DNA from 2 places in the Halomonas sp. AOP43-D1-4 genome. Region 1 is predicted to be linked to the other one. Evidence: predicted binding sites of a transcription regulator. Region 1 holds the regulator's gene; the other holds the start of a gene.

Region 1 (7,473 bases):
TGTCCACGGTGTACGTACCATGGCGCTTGAGCGGCGTATCAGCGTAACCTCGACGCTGGGCAGGTTGGAGGCACTGGTTGATGATGGCCGCCTTGAACGGCGCGCAGCTGATGATTTAGGAGAGGCACTTTCACTGTTGACCGAGCTGCGTCTTAAACAGCAACTTAGCGGGCAGGATATGGACGATGCGCGCTCCAATCACGTGGTGGTGCAAGAACTCTCGTCGCTTGAGCGCGATTTATTGCGCGAGTCGCTACATATCGTTAAAGACTTTAAACAGCGCCTCTCCTATCGTTACCATTTAGAGTATTCATGAGCAGCGCTATGCAAGGCAGTAAAAAAGGCATGGCACTGCTGGGGCAAACGCTGCGCAGAACGTTTAAGCGTGAGCGAGATCGGCGCCGCTATGCGAATTCGCCTTACGCCTGGCTTTTCCAGCCCTATATGGGGGAAGAGCTAGTGGCGCTGGCTTGTGAATCACTACCCGGTGAAACGCCGGTATTAAGCGTGGCTGCTGTGGTACTTAATCAACAGCAAGTGCACACAAGTCAGGCGTGGGTGGCAACGTTTGCCGACCCACAAACGGTTGACCAGACGGCGCTGCGCCAGCATCAGCGGCTTTACAATCCCGCCACGGCGGTACCCCTCTGTGCCGAGACACTGCATGCGTTTACCGATTTTATTGGCAACCGGCCGCTGGTCGGGTGGCAACTGGACCAGCAGTTTTGCATGCTTAATAGAGCCTTTAGAGCGCACCTCGGGTTTGGGCTACCTAATGTTCAGGTCGATGTGGCCAAACTGCATCAACGCCAATTGCGCCGTTTACACCCGTTAGTGGAGTCTTCCCAACCGTTTTCCGAGGCGCTGGCCTGCTGGCAAGTGCCTGCTATCTCGACCCAGAGGTTGTTAGGTAAAGCCACCGCAAGCGCCTTGCTGTATATGCGCTTACAGCGTGATATGGCGCAATCGGGTTAGCTTCTAGCGTAGTGGCGCCTGTGCCGATGGCCGTCTTGATAACCGTAGTTATGACCGTAGTTATGATCATAGTAACTACGTGGTTTTGCCAGTTGGGTGAACGGCGGGAGTATTGTTAGAATAGCGGCTGCTCCTTCTACCATTGGCAGTGCTTATATCATGCAACACCTTGATCATTTTGACCCCGCCGCGGCAACCGTTGCACCGACGCCTGACCTGCAAGGCCAGCCGGCGCTTGAGGATGCCAAACAGAAACGCGAATTCAACAAGTTGCAAAAGCGACTGCGGCGCGAGGTAGGTAATGCGATTATCGATTACCAAATGATCAATGAAGGTGATCGGATCATGGTCTGCCTGTCGGGGGGTAAAGACAGCTACACCATGCTTGAGATTTTACGCAACCTGCAGCGCAATGCGCCGGTGAATTTTTCACTGGTGGCGGTCAATATGGACCAAAAGCAGCCTGGTTTTCCCGAGCATATACTGCCCCGGTATCTGGAAAAGCTCGGCGTGGAGTACCGCATTCTGGAGCGTGATACGTACTCGGTAGTGAAGGAGAAAACGCCGGAAGGCAAAACGACCTGCGCGCTTTGTTCGCGGTTAAGGCGTGGGTCGCTTTACGGGTTTGCCGAAGAAATTGGCGCCAACAAGATCGCCCTTGGTCATCATCGTGAAGATATTCTGGAAACGCTGTTTCTCAATATGTTCTTTGGCGGCAGCCTGAAGGCAATGCCGCCCAAGCTGCTTTCCGATGACGGCAAGAATGTCGTGATTCGTCCGCTGGCCTACTGTAAAGAGGCGGATATTGCGGAGTTTTCGCGCCTGATGGAGTTCCCGATTATTCCTTGCAACCTGTGCGGTTCGCAGCCGAACATGCAGCGTCAGGTCGTTAAGGAAATGCTGGCCGAGTGGGACAAAAAGCACCCGGGGCGTTTGGAAAGCATGTTTAAAGCGGTCACTAACGTCGCGCCTTCGCAGCTAGCTGACCGCGACCTGTTTGACTTTGCGGGGCTGGAAGCCAAACAGGAAGCGCTAATGGCGGGGCGTATTGAAGCATTTAACGTGGGCTAATCACCGGCTCTTCCTCTTCAGCAAGCGCTATAAGCCGCTGCATATCGAGGATGTTAACCTCGCGCCCTGAGACGGCCACCACGTCTTGCTGCTGAAAACGGCTCAAGATACGGCTGACCGTCTCAACCGCCAGCCCCAGATAATTGCCGATATCCGCACGCGCCATTGAAAGCCTAAAGCTGTAAGGCGAGTAACCCCGACGCCGAAAACGCTCTGAAAGCGTCAGTAGGAAACTGGCTAGCCGCTGGTCGGCGGTTTTGCGCGACAACAGGCGCATCATGCGTCGGTCATCGCGAAGCTCCTTGCTCATACTGCGGTACAGCTGACCACGAAGCTCTGGCAGCTCCTCTGAAAGCAGGTCCAGCCGGTCAAATGGAATTTCGCAGATGGTGGTAGTTTCAAGGGCAATCACGCTGCCTGGGTAGTGCTCTTCGTCAATGCCGTCCAATCCGACAAGCTCGCTGGGCAAAAAGAAGTTAGTGAGCTGGTCGTTGCCATTACCTTCGCTGGTTACCTGTTTTAGGCTGCCTGAGCGAACGGCATACACGCTGGTAAAACGGTCGCCTTGACGAAACAGTGTTTCGCCCTTTTTCAGCGGTGCCCGGCGTCTGATCATGGCATCAAACTGCCCCATGTCTTCAAGCTCAAGCGCTAGCGGAAGGCAAAGCGAGCTTAGGCTGCAGGTCTGGCAGCGTGCTTCTTGAAGAAGCGAGCGTCGTTGGCTTGTCGAGGGTGGCATGACTATCTCCCTGTTTCTCTTTTGCCTAAATGGCTATCTACCGCAGGCGTTGATGCCGTTGGTTAAACGATTCTTGAGTAGCGTTGGCCTGAGTGCCCCGGAAGGTAAGCATCAAACGCCATGGCCAACTGGCGAATCAGTAAACGGCCCATTGGCGTCGCCTCAAGCGTATCACCCAAGCGAACGATTAGCCCGTCCTGCTCAGCAGTGCGTAGGCTTTCCAGCGCACTGGCAAAGTAGTCGGTGGCGTTAACCTGCCATTGCCGGCTAACCGCTGCTAAATCCAGGCGCATATCGCACATTAAACGTTCGATAACGTCGGCTCGTATTAGGTCATCCTGATTTAATCGTACGCCTTTCACGGTAGCCAGTCGACCTTGATCCAGGTTCTCTTCGTAGCTAGCCAGGTCAGTAGGGTTTTGCGCATAGCTATCGCCTATTCGGGAAATAGCTGACACGCCCAGACCGATAAGATCGCATCTGGCATGGCTGGAGTAGCCCTGAAAATTGCGCTGTAGGGTGCCGTTGGCTTGGGCAACCGCCAGGCTGTCATTGGGTTTGGCAAAGTGATCCATCCCAATATGTTGATAGCCCGCAGCGGTCAGCATGTCGATGGTCGTACGCAGAATCGAAAGCTTTTCATCCGCACCTGGCAGGTCATCCACGCTGATACGTCGCTGAGGCTTGAAGCGTTCAGGCAAATGCGCGTAATTAAACACGGATAAACGCGCCGGATTTAACGCGATCACCTGTTCAAGCGTCTTGGCGAAGCTCCTTTCCGTTTGAAAGGGCAGACCGTAGATTAAATCCAGATTCAGCGAGAGAAAGCCCAACCGGTGTGCTTCATCCATTAGTGTTTCGGTAAGCACGCGAGGCTGATGACGGTTAATCGCCTTTTGAACGCGTGGGTCCAGGTCCTGTACGCCAAGGCTCAGGCGGTTGAAGCCCAAAGACTGCAGGTGGCGCAGGGTTAAAACATCGGCTTCGCGCGGGTCGATCTCAATGGCGTAGTCACGCTCTGGTGCGTTTGAAAGACCGAAGCGTGCGTCCAGGCGGTCAATCAAGTCGCCCATCTGCTCCAGTGAAAGAAACGTAGGGGTGCCTCCGCCCCAGTGCAACTGATTGACAGGGCGCTTTGTATCCAGATGGCGGGCCGTCAGGACCATCTCACGATCTAGCCGATAGAGATACGACTCGGCCAGGGCGGTGTTTTTCGTCGCAATTTTATTGCACGCGCAATAAAAGCAGATTTTGCGACAAAACGGGATATGGACATAGATGGAAAGCGGGCGCTGACTTGCGTTGCTGCGCTCAATGGCCTGGGTCGCATCTTCGGCGGTAAACCCTTCGTGAAAGGCCAGCGCCGTCGGGTAGGAGGTGTAGCGTGGGCCGCTTTTATCATAACGGCGCAGCAATGCGTCATCCCAGCGGGTGCTGGATGACGCGGTAGCAGTAACGGATGAAGGGACAGCCGTGGCACATACAGGCATGAAGAGGCGCTCCGGTAGCTGAAAATTCGTTTTAAAAAGCTATCGATAGGCTAGAGAACATAGCGCTGTAGTGCGTTGCGCCAGGTCAATGATTGGTGTGTGAGTGTCCGCCTGAATGCCCACCTGAGTGCATGTTGAGTGCCCAAAGCTGCCATACGGCAAAGACGATAATGACGAGCGCGGCGATGGTTCTTGTCGCGGGGTGACGAATAAGATGATTAAGCTTGCGTGCGGCAAGTCCTGTGGCCAGTAGCGCAGGCAGGGTGCCCAGGCCAAAAGCGCCCATTAATAAAGCCCCTTGAAGCGGCCGGGCCGTCGCCAGGCTCCAAGCCAGCATTGAATACACCAGCCCACAGGGCAGCCAGCCCCAAATGGCGCCTAGCGCGCATGCCTGGGGGAAATGAACCACCGGCATCAAGCGTCGGCCCCAGGGCTCAAGGTGACGCCATAATCGTTTGCCCACGGCTTCCACGCGTAAAAGCCCTTTCCACCAGTTAGCAATATACAGCGCCATGAGAATCAGCATGAGCGCTGCAACGCCTTGCAACAGCTGGCGCGCCAGCAGTGAGGGCGAAAGCACGGTGCCCAACGCGGCTACCAGCGCGCCTGCCGTCATGTAGCTTAATATTCGGCCCAAGTTGTAGCTTAGCAGTAGGCCGCCCATACGCGCCGAGCTACGCATGCTGGGCGGGATGGCAAAGGTTAATGCGCTCATGACGCCTCCGCACATGCCGATGCAGTGGGCCCCGCCCATCAATCCAAACACGAACGCGGCGATAAGCGGAGGAAGGTCAAGCCCGGTCGGGTTCATGGCACGCCTTTGACTGCTGAAGTGGATAAATGGGAGGTGGATACGTTGGAAGTAGATAGCCTGTGTGAAAAGCGTAGCGTATTGGCAATGACGGCAAGCACACTGACGCCTGCGCTCGCAATGGCGCCAAACGGCGATAGAACGCCCACTGCTGCCAAGATAAGCGCTATCACGCTGATGGAGGCCGCCATGCCCATTGAGTGTTGTATGCAGCGCTGCGCGGCGCGGGCAATGGTTAGAGTTTCTACGGCGCGCCCGCTTTGTGGGCTGAGTATGACCACGTCTGAGCAAGACGCTATCGCCTCATCTGCAGGCTGCGTTGTTGTGGCCAATGAAAGCAGGGCGCGAGGATTCGTTATCACCACGCCTCGTGCACGTAACTGCTGGTAAGCGACCGTTAGCGCCGCTGGGGTTGCCAACGCCAGTGCGCACGGGCTGCCTGCTATTAGCAGCGAAAGCAGTACATCCAATGCCATTAGCGGTTTAAACCACCACCAGAGGGCTGTCACCCCCAGCGCTATGATAAGCAGGCCAACGGCCCATTTGTGCACGCCGCGTGCGTTAATGCTGGCCAGGTGCTTTCCAGTAAAAGCAGCGCCAACCAGGGCGCCTAGCGCTGTAATACGGGCGCGGGCAGGCGGTTGGACTACGTTAATCACCAGCGGGTTTTCGAGGTTTTGGCAGCCTGCCAGCACGCTATCTCCTTTCGCGTAACTCACCGGGAGCGGTTCGCCTGTGAGCTGTGAGGTGTTCAGGCTTGATGCGCCTTGCTCGATAATGCCGTCAGCAGGTATCCGCTGCCCCGCGTTCACTACGATACGATCACCTGGGCAAAGCTCACTCGCGGGTAAAATTCGTTCGCTTTCATCGGGGGTACGTCGAATGGTCGTGGCGGGTAGGGCTCCTTTAAATGTGTCTTGAGGGCTTCTTAAAATGGGTAATGATCGAGCGCAGCCAAAAAGGAGTAACAGCGTTGTGAGCAGCGCAATCATGCCAACGTACATGCCAACGTAGTGCTCCCCTGTGTGAAAAAACGATGCGTAGCCGCTGGCCAGGTAAGCGCAGCCCAGTGCCAGGGCAATAGGCACGGCCGGACCCAACAAGCCACGCTTTATATCGGCAAGCGCTTGTCGAAAAAAAGGCGGCGTGGCAAACAGCATGACAAGCGTTGCCAGTACCATGGGAAGCCAGTGAAGCAGCGTAGTAGTACGCGTATTGAGATCCCCTCGTACTTCACTCGGCAAAAAAAGCATGAGCAGCGTGATACCGAGAAGGCACGCCCCCGATACTCCCAGCCGCCAAGCACACAGGCGCTTTTTATAGCGCCCGCGTTCCTGTGCAGGGTCTGGCTCAAAAGGCAGGGCGCTGTAGCCAATACCGGCAAGCTCGGCCAGTAGCTGGGAAAGCTTAAGCTTGCTGGGGTGCCAGCTAACGTGAAGGCGATGCCGTGATAAATCGACGGCACTTGAGGCGATGCCCTTCAGCGCATTTAAGCGATGTTCAATTAACCAGCCACAGGCATTGCAGGTAATACCTTCTACCGCGAGCGTAGCGCTTAACTGGTCACTGTCGACGCCAAGGGGCAACGTTTTCCGGAATTTTGTTTCAAATTCAGGGCTGTCGAAATACGCCCAGGCATCGCTATCGAGAGACTCTCCGGCAGGCGTTTCGGGCAGCTCAGTGCGCTGCTGGTAATAGCGCGCCAGGCCGCCCTGTACAATGGCATGGGCAACGGCCTCGCAGCCTGGGCAGCACAACGGGTACGTGGTGGCATCCAGCGTTATATGCCAAGGCGCATTGCTCGGAACAGGGCTGCCACAGTGGTAACAAGAGGAGGCCGGTAACGTTGTCATGGCTTCGCTGCCCGTGCTTTAAATAACCGTATCATCAACGCTTTATCAGGTAAGAGTGTTTCCTTAAGGTAGCAGCCATCGGAAAACTCTTGAATGAATAGTGATGGTTTAACGGATTAAAATGCCAGGAGAAAGAAAACAGTGATGCCAGACGCTTATGCAGGATATTTGCCCCTTCCGCCAGACGCGCTGGAAGATGCCTTGGCGCAAACTGAAGCCCCCGGCTTCTTTTTGGTGGAGGGGCTTGGGCCGCTGGCAGTGGTGGGGCGGGCGCATATCGGGCGAATTTTATGGGCGCATGGCGCAGGCGCTGGGCATCAGTCATCTTTTATGCAGCGCATGATCAATGGGCTGGCAGCCCAGGGGCTTCAGGTGTTTGCGATTGACTTTCCCTATATGCAGCAGATTAATCAACAGGGTAAACGCCGCCCGCCACCGCCGGTTGCTCACACGGTAGCGCATTTTACTGCCTGGTATCGTCTACTTGCGCCATTGGCGGCATCGCCACTGTGGGTGGGCGGAAAGTCAATGGGC
Region 2 (7,473 bases), on a different contig from region 1:
TTTTACACCTTCCAACACGGCGCGTAGCGGAGGCACCATTTATCCGGTCATTCGCAATCTGCCGCCGCTTTACGACTCCCAGCCCAATGACCCCAGCATGAAACGTATGGGCAGTTTTCTGATGTGGACAGCGATCACCTCGACCTGTGTGACCAGCTCGCTGTTTCTAACCGCGCTTGCCCCCAACCTGTTGGCCATTGCTCTGACAGAAAGCGCTACCGGTATTCATATTAACTGGGGGCAGTGGTTTATCGCCGTAGCGCCCGCTGGCATTCTGCTGCTGTTGCTGGTCCCACTGCTCTGTTACTGGCTCTGCGCGCCAGAAGTGAAAGCCGGTGAAGAAGTGTCCAACTGGGCGCGGGATGAGCTGAACAAACTGGGGGCGCTTACTCGCAATGAGATACTGCTGGTCATCATGGTCGTCTCTGCGCTACTACTGTGGATTTTTGCGGGCGATGTTGTGTCCGCCTCCCTGGTAGGCTTGGTGGTGATTTGCTGCATGCTGCTGACCGGCATCGTGAGCTGGAACGATATCCTCGACAATCGAGCCGCCTGGAATACCTTTGTGTGGTTTGCAACGCTGGTGGCGCTGGCAGGCGGGCTAAGCCAGGTCGGGTTCGTCAACTGGTTTGGTGGCGTGGTGGGTGAGCAAATCAGCCACTTTAACCCCGTCATGGCGATGGTGGCGCTCACGGTGATTTTCTATCTCCTGCACTACCTGTTTGCCAGTGTCACAGCCCACGTTACCGCCCTGTTACCGGTGATGCTGGCGGCAGCTTCCGGTATTGCAGGGCTGGACATGCAGATGTTCATTCTGCTGCTGCTCCCTACCTTGGGCTTTATGGGCATTATTACCCCCTACGGCACCGGCCCAAGCCCGGTTTACTATGGCAGCGGCTATCTGCCAAGCGCCCTTTATTGGCGGCTAGGGGCTATTTTTGGTCTGCTGTTTTTAGTGGCCTGGCTGGCTATCGGTTTGCCGTGGCTGCTGTTGATTAACTGAATCCAGGTGAGCGAGCCGTTTAGCCGAGGCGTTGATACCATCGGCTAATCGGTTCGGCGATGCTGTTCGCTTGCTCTGTATGCAGGTTGTGCCCGCCTTCCAGCGCTATAGGGTACACACGAGGGGCTACGTTAGCCAAGCGGGTGGCCAGTGCATGAAATTTAGTATCCTGACGACCTGAAAAGTAACCAATAGGCAGTGACGTTTCAGCCAGCCACGGCCAGTGAGAAGACTGCCTGCCGAGCGACGTGCTTCGCAGCATTGTCGCCACGGACGGGCCATGATTGGCCAACCGCCGTTCAATCTGCCGCGCTCGCTGCGCATGTGTAAGGTCAGCAAAAACGGGCTGCCGATACCATTCGGTAAGCACGCGTTCAAGAGGCTCCAGCGCAAAGCGTTGTGCCCAGCGTGCATCATGGGCCATACGCTCATCGCGCTCGCTTTCCGGCAAGCCTGGATGAGCGCTCTCCAGCCAAAGCGCCTCAAGCCCCGCAGGTTGGCGGCGGGCGTGATCAAGCGCCAAACGCCCACCCAGCGAGTAGCCCAGCAAGCAATAGCGCTGAATCCCCTGCGCGACCAGCGTATCGGTTAGCCAGTGATGAAAAGCGGAGAAAGAGTCGACCACCACTTGGTAATTTTGGCCGTGGCCCGGTAAATCCAACGCCAGGCACGGCACATCTTTCAATACAGCGATGACCTCCGCCCAATCGTGGCGGTCACCCAACAAGCCGTGCAGCATAACCAGTGTTGGGCGTGGCTGGGCGTGCGCTTCATAGTCAGCCTTCATGGTTATCGAGCCTACCTAGCGTTGCCGCCAGCGCCACAAGATCGTCTGCAACCTGCTGATGCGGCACGTTAAGCTCAATCAGTGTAACGCCTTCTTCCAAGGCACGGGCATAGGCCGCTTCGAAGCTCTCCAGCGAGCCAGGTGCGGCGTAGGCAAGCCCAAACATTTGCGCCGCGTACTCAAAACTCAAACCGTGTGGCTGACGGAAATAACGCTCAAGTAGCTCACCTTCCTTGGGCACTGGCAGCATATGAAAGATACTGCCGCCATCATTATTAAGAATGATCACCACCAGCGGGTGAACGGCCTGTTTCAGCAGCGCCAGGCTATTAAGATCATGCAATGCACTGATATCGCCCACAATCAGCGTAGTGGGCTGGTCGCTGGTAGCGCTGGCGCCGTAGGCCGTGGCAATCAGCCCATCGATACCGGAAGCCCCCCGGTTGGTGAACACCCGCAACGGCGCTGTGCGGTACGTTCCCAGCATGTTCATCAGCCTTGCGGGCATACTGTTACCCACAAACAGCTGTCCGGTTGCCTGCTGCAACAACCGATGACAAATGCCTAGCTCTGAAAAGGTGTTACAGCGTTGATTCACGATATCGCTGATGCGCTGTTGGCATTGGTTAAGCCGGTGCCAAGGCGTGCGCTCAGCACCTGTCCCGGTCTCACGCTCATGTTTATGCTCAAATTCAAGCGCGGCCACCACGGCCTCGGGCGGGCAAACGAAGCGACGCTTAACGCTGTAATCAGGGTCGAGCCGCTGAGGACGCGGGTCCACCAGCCAAACATCCTGCCACGGATGGCGCGCAATAAACTGCGTCAGGCGCTTGGAAATAAGCCGCCCGCCAAATTGCAGCAACACATCGGCCCGCTCCAACTCCTCGACAAAATGAGGATCGTGCAGCGCGAGATCAAAATGGATCACATTTTGGCGGTCAAAACGTACCTGGCTTTGTAGATCCGCCAACAGTGGCCAGCCTAATCGACGGGATAACGTTACCACATGCTGCGCCTGGTGCGGGTCATCTATACATCCCGCTACGATAACGCCTCGCTGTCGTGAAAAACCCGCCCATTCGGTAGAAAACACCGCCGTTTGTGTACTGGATACCCACTGGCTCCACGGCTCTGAAGAGGCCAGCCAGCTACCAAGAGGCGCCAGATAATTCGAGGCATCCTCTCTTTGGTGGCCAGGGTAAAGAGGCTCACGGTAGCGGCAGTTAAAATGCACAGGGCCTGGCGTCCGCTGCTGCTGATCAATAGTTTGATCAACGGTGCTAAGTAGAAACGCGGCGCTCAGTTCAGGGCCAGGAGGCGAAAGGTCGTGATGCATCACGGTATGTCGAGCAAAGATATCGCGCTGGTCGATGGCCTGGTTACTGCCGTTATCCAGTAACTCAATAGGGCGGTCGGCTGAGAGCACTACCAGCGGCACCCCCATTAGCTTGGCTTCCACGACGGCAGGATACAGATTGGCAACCGCCGTGCCCGAGGTGGTGATAACCGCCACCGGGCGGCCGCTTCCGCGCGCAAGACCCAGTGCCATAAAGGCCAGGCCACGCTCGTCAAAATGGCAGTGACAGCGAAGCCCGGTATGCTCGCTGGCCGCCATGGTGAGCGGCGACGAGCGTGAGCCAGGCGCCAGCACAACATCGCGCATGCCCAAGCGGTAAAGCTCCTCAAGCAACAGTGCGGCCCACACATGGTTAAAGGTAGCGTGCTGAAGCGGAAAGCCGCGCGGCATGGCGTTCGCGGTCATTGGTATTACCCCATGTTGAGCAGCGACATAATGTCGGCAATTTTGTTGTCCAGCTCACGCCACTCTGCATCAGGCTGAGAGCCCGCGACAATGCCCGCACCGGCATAAAGGCGAATCTCATTAGCGCCGATATGAGCGCATCGGATCGCCACCGCAAGCTCCGTACTGGCCAGGCTCACCCGGCCAAATACACCCGCATACCAACCCCGCTGGTGATGTTCGTGCTGCCGGATAAACGCCAGCGCCGATGCACGAGGAACACCGCCTACCGCTGGAGTAGGCGGCAAACTGGCAAGCAGCGCCTGGTCCGTCACCGTGTGATGCAATTCGGCATGAATAAGGCGGCGGATATGCTGCACAGAGCGCAGCTTAAGAACATGGGCCTCCCCGGCTTGAACATCGCGAGACAAGGGCTCAAGCCGGGTAAGAATATCCTCATAAACGCACTGGTTTTCCAGGCTGTTTTTCGTATCTACCAACAGTGCCTCGGCAAGGTATTGGTCCTTTCGTGCATCAGCGCCACGATGGGTGGTACCCGCTAGCGCCTCGGTTACCAGCTGCGTACCTTCTCGCTGATAAAGGCGCTCCGGTGGGCAACCGATAAAGGCGGTCTCTGAATCCCACTGAATGCCCAGTTGAAAGCACGCCGCCGCCTCTGCCTGCCAGCAGCCCAGCAGCGCCCAGGGCGATGGCGTTTTCGATGCATCGTCCGCGATAACCAAACGCGTCTCTCGCGATAACACCACTTTGGGCGTATGGCACAGCTGATCAGCGTGGGTCACTTGGGACACCCACGCTGACCACGCCTGCTGGGCAGGGGCGTCATAACGTAAATAGGCATGCGGACGCAGAGGGGGCAGCGGTTGTTCTTGCTGGAGACTGGCTAAAAAGGCGCGGGCTTCAGCTATTTCAAGGTCGCCGCAGCGGTCGTCAAAGCGCAGATTGAGCGTCAGTAGCACCCCCTGTTGTGAGCGCTTAAGTTCAACACGCGGCAATATAAAACAGCAACTTTTGAAATTTTCCCAGCCGGGCGATGTAGCATCAAACGCCATGCCGCCGAAATAGTCCGGCTGCTCACCAGGCAAGGTTGCGAGTTTGGCAAGGTCGGCCTGTAGCGTCTCAAGCGAATCGACCGCGCTGACCATGCCTAGCGTCGCGTACTCAGTTGCACCGGCGTCACGCGCTTTCCAGTAGCCGCGCGGAAAAACCGTTTGCGCGTCCAACCATCCCATCAGGCTATCAACGCGGCAAGGCACGCTCAGGCGTATAACCCCTTGGATGGACGGCACAGACAATGTATCAAGCCGGTCCATAAGCTCAGCGACAGCGCTCTGGCTGTTCATATGCGCCAACCCGTAAGCGACGCTGCTGCCTGTTACCCAGCGCATGTGTTCAGACAATCAGTGGCCCCGCGTCTCAGATAAATCGGGTGCGGCGCGTAATGCCCAGCCTCTGCTTGATATAGGGTAAGACCCAGCGGTCTCCCCCAAAATGGCCAGCGTTCGCACCCGCTACCAGTAAGAAAAAGGTTAACGCAATCATCCACGGGTTAGTGGAGACCGTACCCGCCATTAGAAACGACATATTCATTACAATAGCGAAGAAGCCTGCAAAGGAGGTCAGCACCCCCACGATCAAGCCCAACCCCACGAGTATCTCCCCCAGTGGGATCACTACATTAAACATACCCGCATAGGGCAGCGCAAAATGCTCCAAAAAAGCAACGTAGTTGGGATACACCATGCTCCCTTCCCGCATTACAGGGTTCGCCACCGCGTTACTCAGGAACCCTTGCGCATCAAAACCGCCCGTCAGTTTGCCGATTCCCAAACTGAGCCAAGTAATCCCAAGATAAAGCCGGAAGGCTAGCCAAACAAGCGCTGCATATTTGCTTTGTCTAAATAAGTCGCCGATCATCGAATTAACTCCTGTTAAGAGGGATTAACAATAGTTTGCGATAAGACACCGCTGCTTCTTTTGACGCAGGTCTACTTTTTAGCACTTAATAATACATAGCTACGCACGCCCTTTTAGTCATTTAACGTCATCACGACCAGGACACCAAAGCAATGGATCAACCCGACAAGCACCGCCCGTTCCAGGTTTGGTTATTAGCGGCCCGGCCTCGTACGCTGCCTTTGGCATGTGCCTCTATCCTGCTTGGCTCAGGCCTTGCGGCGCACGCACAAGGGTTTAATCCGAGCGTGCTACTACTTGCCCTGCTAACAGCGATTGCCCTGCAAGTGCTTTCAAACCTGGCCAATGACTACGGCGACGCAGCGACGGGGGCGGATGATCACCAGCGCATAGGCCCGGTTCGCACGGTCTCGTCAGGGTTACTGAGCCCTCGCGCTATGCGCGGTGGAATGGTGGTGATGGCGGTCGTTGCCGCCCTGTGTGGACTGTTGCTACTGCTGACGGCTTTTGGCAATCAGTGGGCGTCCATTCTCATCTTTATTCTTCTGGGTGCTGCCGCGCTGCTGGCCGCGGTCACGTATACCGTAGGGCTGGGCGGCACGCCGTATGGCTACCGGGGGCTGGGAGATATTGCGGTCTTTATCTTCTTCGGCTTGTTAGGGGTGCTCGGCACGTACTACCTGCATGCACAACAACTGGACGGGCTTACACTACTGCCCGCGGCCGCTTGCGGGTTACTGGCAACCGCTGTATTGAACGTGAATAACGTGCGCGATATCGAAAGTGACACGCGCAACGGCAAGATCACTTTGGCGGTGCGCTTGGGCCGCGCTAACGCCATTACCTACCACTGGATATTGCTGGCAATGGCGCTACTGCTCACCGTGATTTATCTGGTCGCACTGCCCGCCCCCTGGCTTAGCTGGAGCTGCCTGCTGGTTGCCAAACCGTTAGCAGACGCTGCCAGAACGCTACACCACACTACCGACGGTGAAACGCTTACCGGCATGCTGAAAAAAACCGCGCTATCGACGCTGATTTACAGTGTACTGCTCTCACTCGGCCTAGCGCTCTATTAAAGAGGCCAAGCCGCTTGCCCCGTGCTTAAAGCACGACCTCATAACCTTCAAATTTGGGCGGCCCCAGGTAGATACCTTCCGGTGACTTGGCGCCCGCGTGAGCCTTACGAAACGCCTCTGACTGGGTCCAGGCGCGGAAAGCCGCTTCCGACTCCCATACGCTGTGGGAAATAAACACGGTGTGCTCTTCCTGGCTTGCGCCCTGCAACATGTTGAACTGCTTGAAACCGGGCACGTCGCTCAAGTGCGAATCACGCTTACGCCACACCTCCAGAAAATCCTCTTCGCGGCCTGGGGCAATCTGAAAACGGTTCATTGCGATATACATGACAACTCTCCTGCTAAGTTGGTCCTGCCAAGTTAGTTACGCGGCGACAACTTGATGGTAACGTCACCGTTAAGTAACGAACAGCTTAGGCTTTATAAGAAAGCTGCTTGAGCCTGCTGGTCGTGCCCACGCCCTATTATCTGCTGCCACCAGCAGATGCCAACAAGCCTGAAGTGCTGGATTAAACTTCTCGCTGCCTGGGCGGCAGGCGGCTGGCAGCAGCCAGGGTCGCTCAACGGGCAGGAGATCAAAAGCTCCAACCCCATCGGGAAAAAACATCCCGTTTAGAATTTTCATCACTCATTTCCCAACTTACGCTAACGACCAATAACAATCTGATTTTAGTACGTATAAACTCTAGCCCTTAAACAGTATTAGTGTTGGCGGCTATCAATAACACGATTATCAATAGCCCTGTTATCAATGACGCTGTTATCCACAAGGAATTCTGCATGCTCCGCCCTGTTGATAATTTTAACGCTGCGCTTTCATCTTCACTGCTAACACTGCGCAGCTGGGTAGGATTAGCGTGTGTGTTGTTGCTCTCTGGCTGTGCGACCTTTGCCCCCAACCCACCACAAGACCAGAGCAATATCT

What was found. The regulator FNR, encoded in region 1, switches genes on or off when oxygen is low (the NO sensors DNR and NnrR bind a similar motif). The targets are predictions, from matches to a motif close to TTGATNTANATCAA.
Region 2: ACT3RQ_RS02855 (1,4-dihydroxy-2-naphthoate polyprenyltransferase) is a predicted target of FNR. The motif match lies at 5,530-5,543, and genes of this name have one in related genera.

What each region holds. Positions count from the first base shown of each region.
Region 1 covers NZ_JBQSVY010000019.1:29,123-36,595, reverse strand. The annotation lists gene ACT3RQ_RS16355 (putative nucleotidyltransferase substrate binding domain-containing protein) at 1-316, shown strand, start outside; gene ACT3RQ_RS16350 (DNA polymerase III subunit epsilon) at 325-975, shown strand; gene ttcA (tRNA 2-thiocytidine(32) synthetase TtcA) at 1,135-2,046, shown strand; gene fnr (fumarate/nitrate reduction transcriptional regulator Fnr) at 2,033-2,785, opposite strand; gene hemN (oxygen-independent coproporphyrinogen III oxidase) at 2,848-4,275, opposite strand; gene ACT3RQ_RS16330 (sulfite exporter TauE/SafE family protein) at 4,361-5,086, opposite strand; gene ACT3RQ_RS16325 (heavy metal translocating P-type ATPase metal-binding domain-containing protein) at 5,083-6,939, opposite strand; gene ACT3RQ_RS16320 (alpha/beta fold hydrolase) at 7,084-7,473, shown strand, end outside.
Region 2 covers NZ_JBQSVY010000002.1:194,915-202,387, forward strand. The annotation lists gene ACT3RQ_RS02830 (anion permease) at 1-1,003, shown strand, start outside; gene menH (2-succinyl-6-hydroxy-2,4-cyclohexadiene-1-carboxylate synthase) at 1,023-1,790, opposite strand; gene menD (2-succinyl-5-enolpyruvyl-6-hydroxy-3-cyclohexene-1-carboxylic-acid synthase) at 1,780-3,552, opposite strand; gene ACT3RQ_RS02845 (isochorismate synthase) at 3,558-4,952, opposite strand; gene ACT3RQ_RS02850 (DoxX family protein) at 4,969-5,469, opposite strand; gene ACT3RQ_RS02855 (1,4-dihydroxy-2-naphthoate polyprenyltransferase) at 5,622-6,548, shown strand; gene ACT3RQ_RS02860 (antibiotic biosynthesis monooxygenase family protein) at 6,574-6,876, opposite strand; gene ACT3RQ_RS02865 (hypothetical protein) at 6,946-7,173, opposite strand; gene ACT3RQ_RS02870 (transglycosylase SLT domain-containing protein) at 7,329-7,473, shown strand, end outside.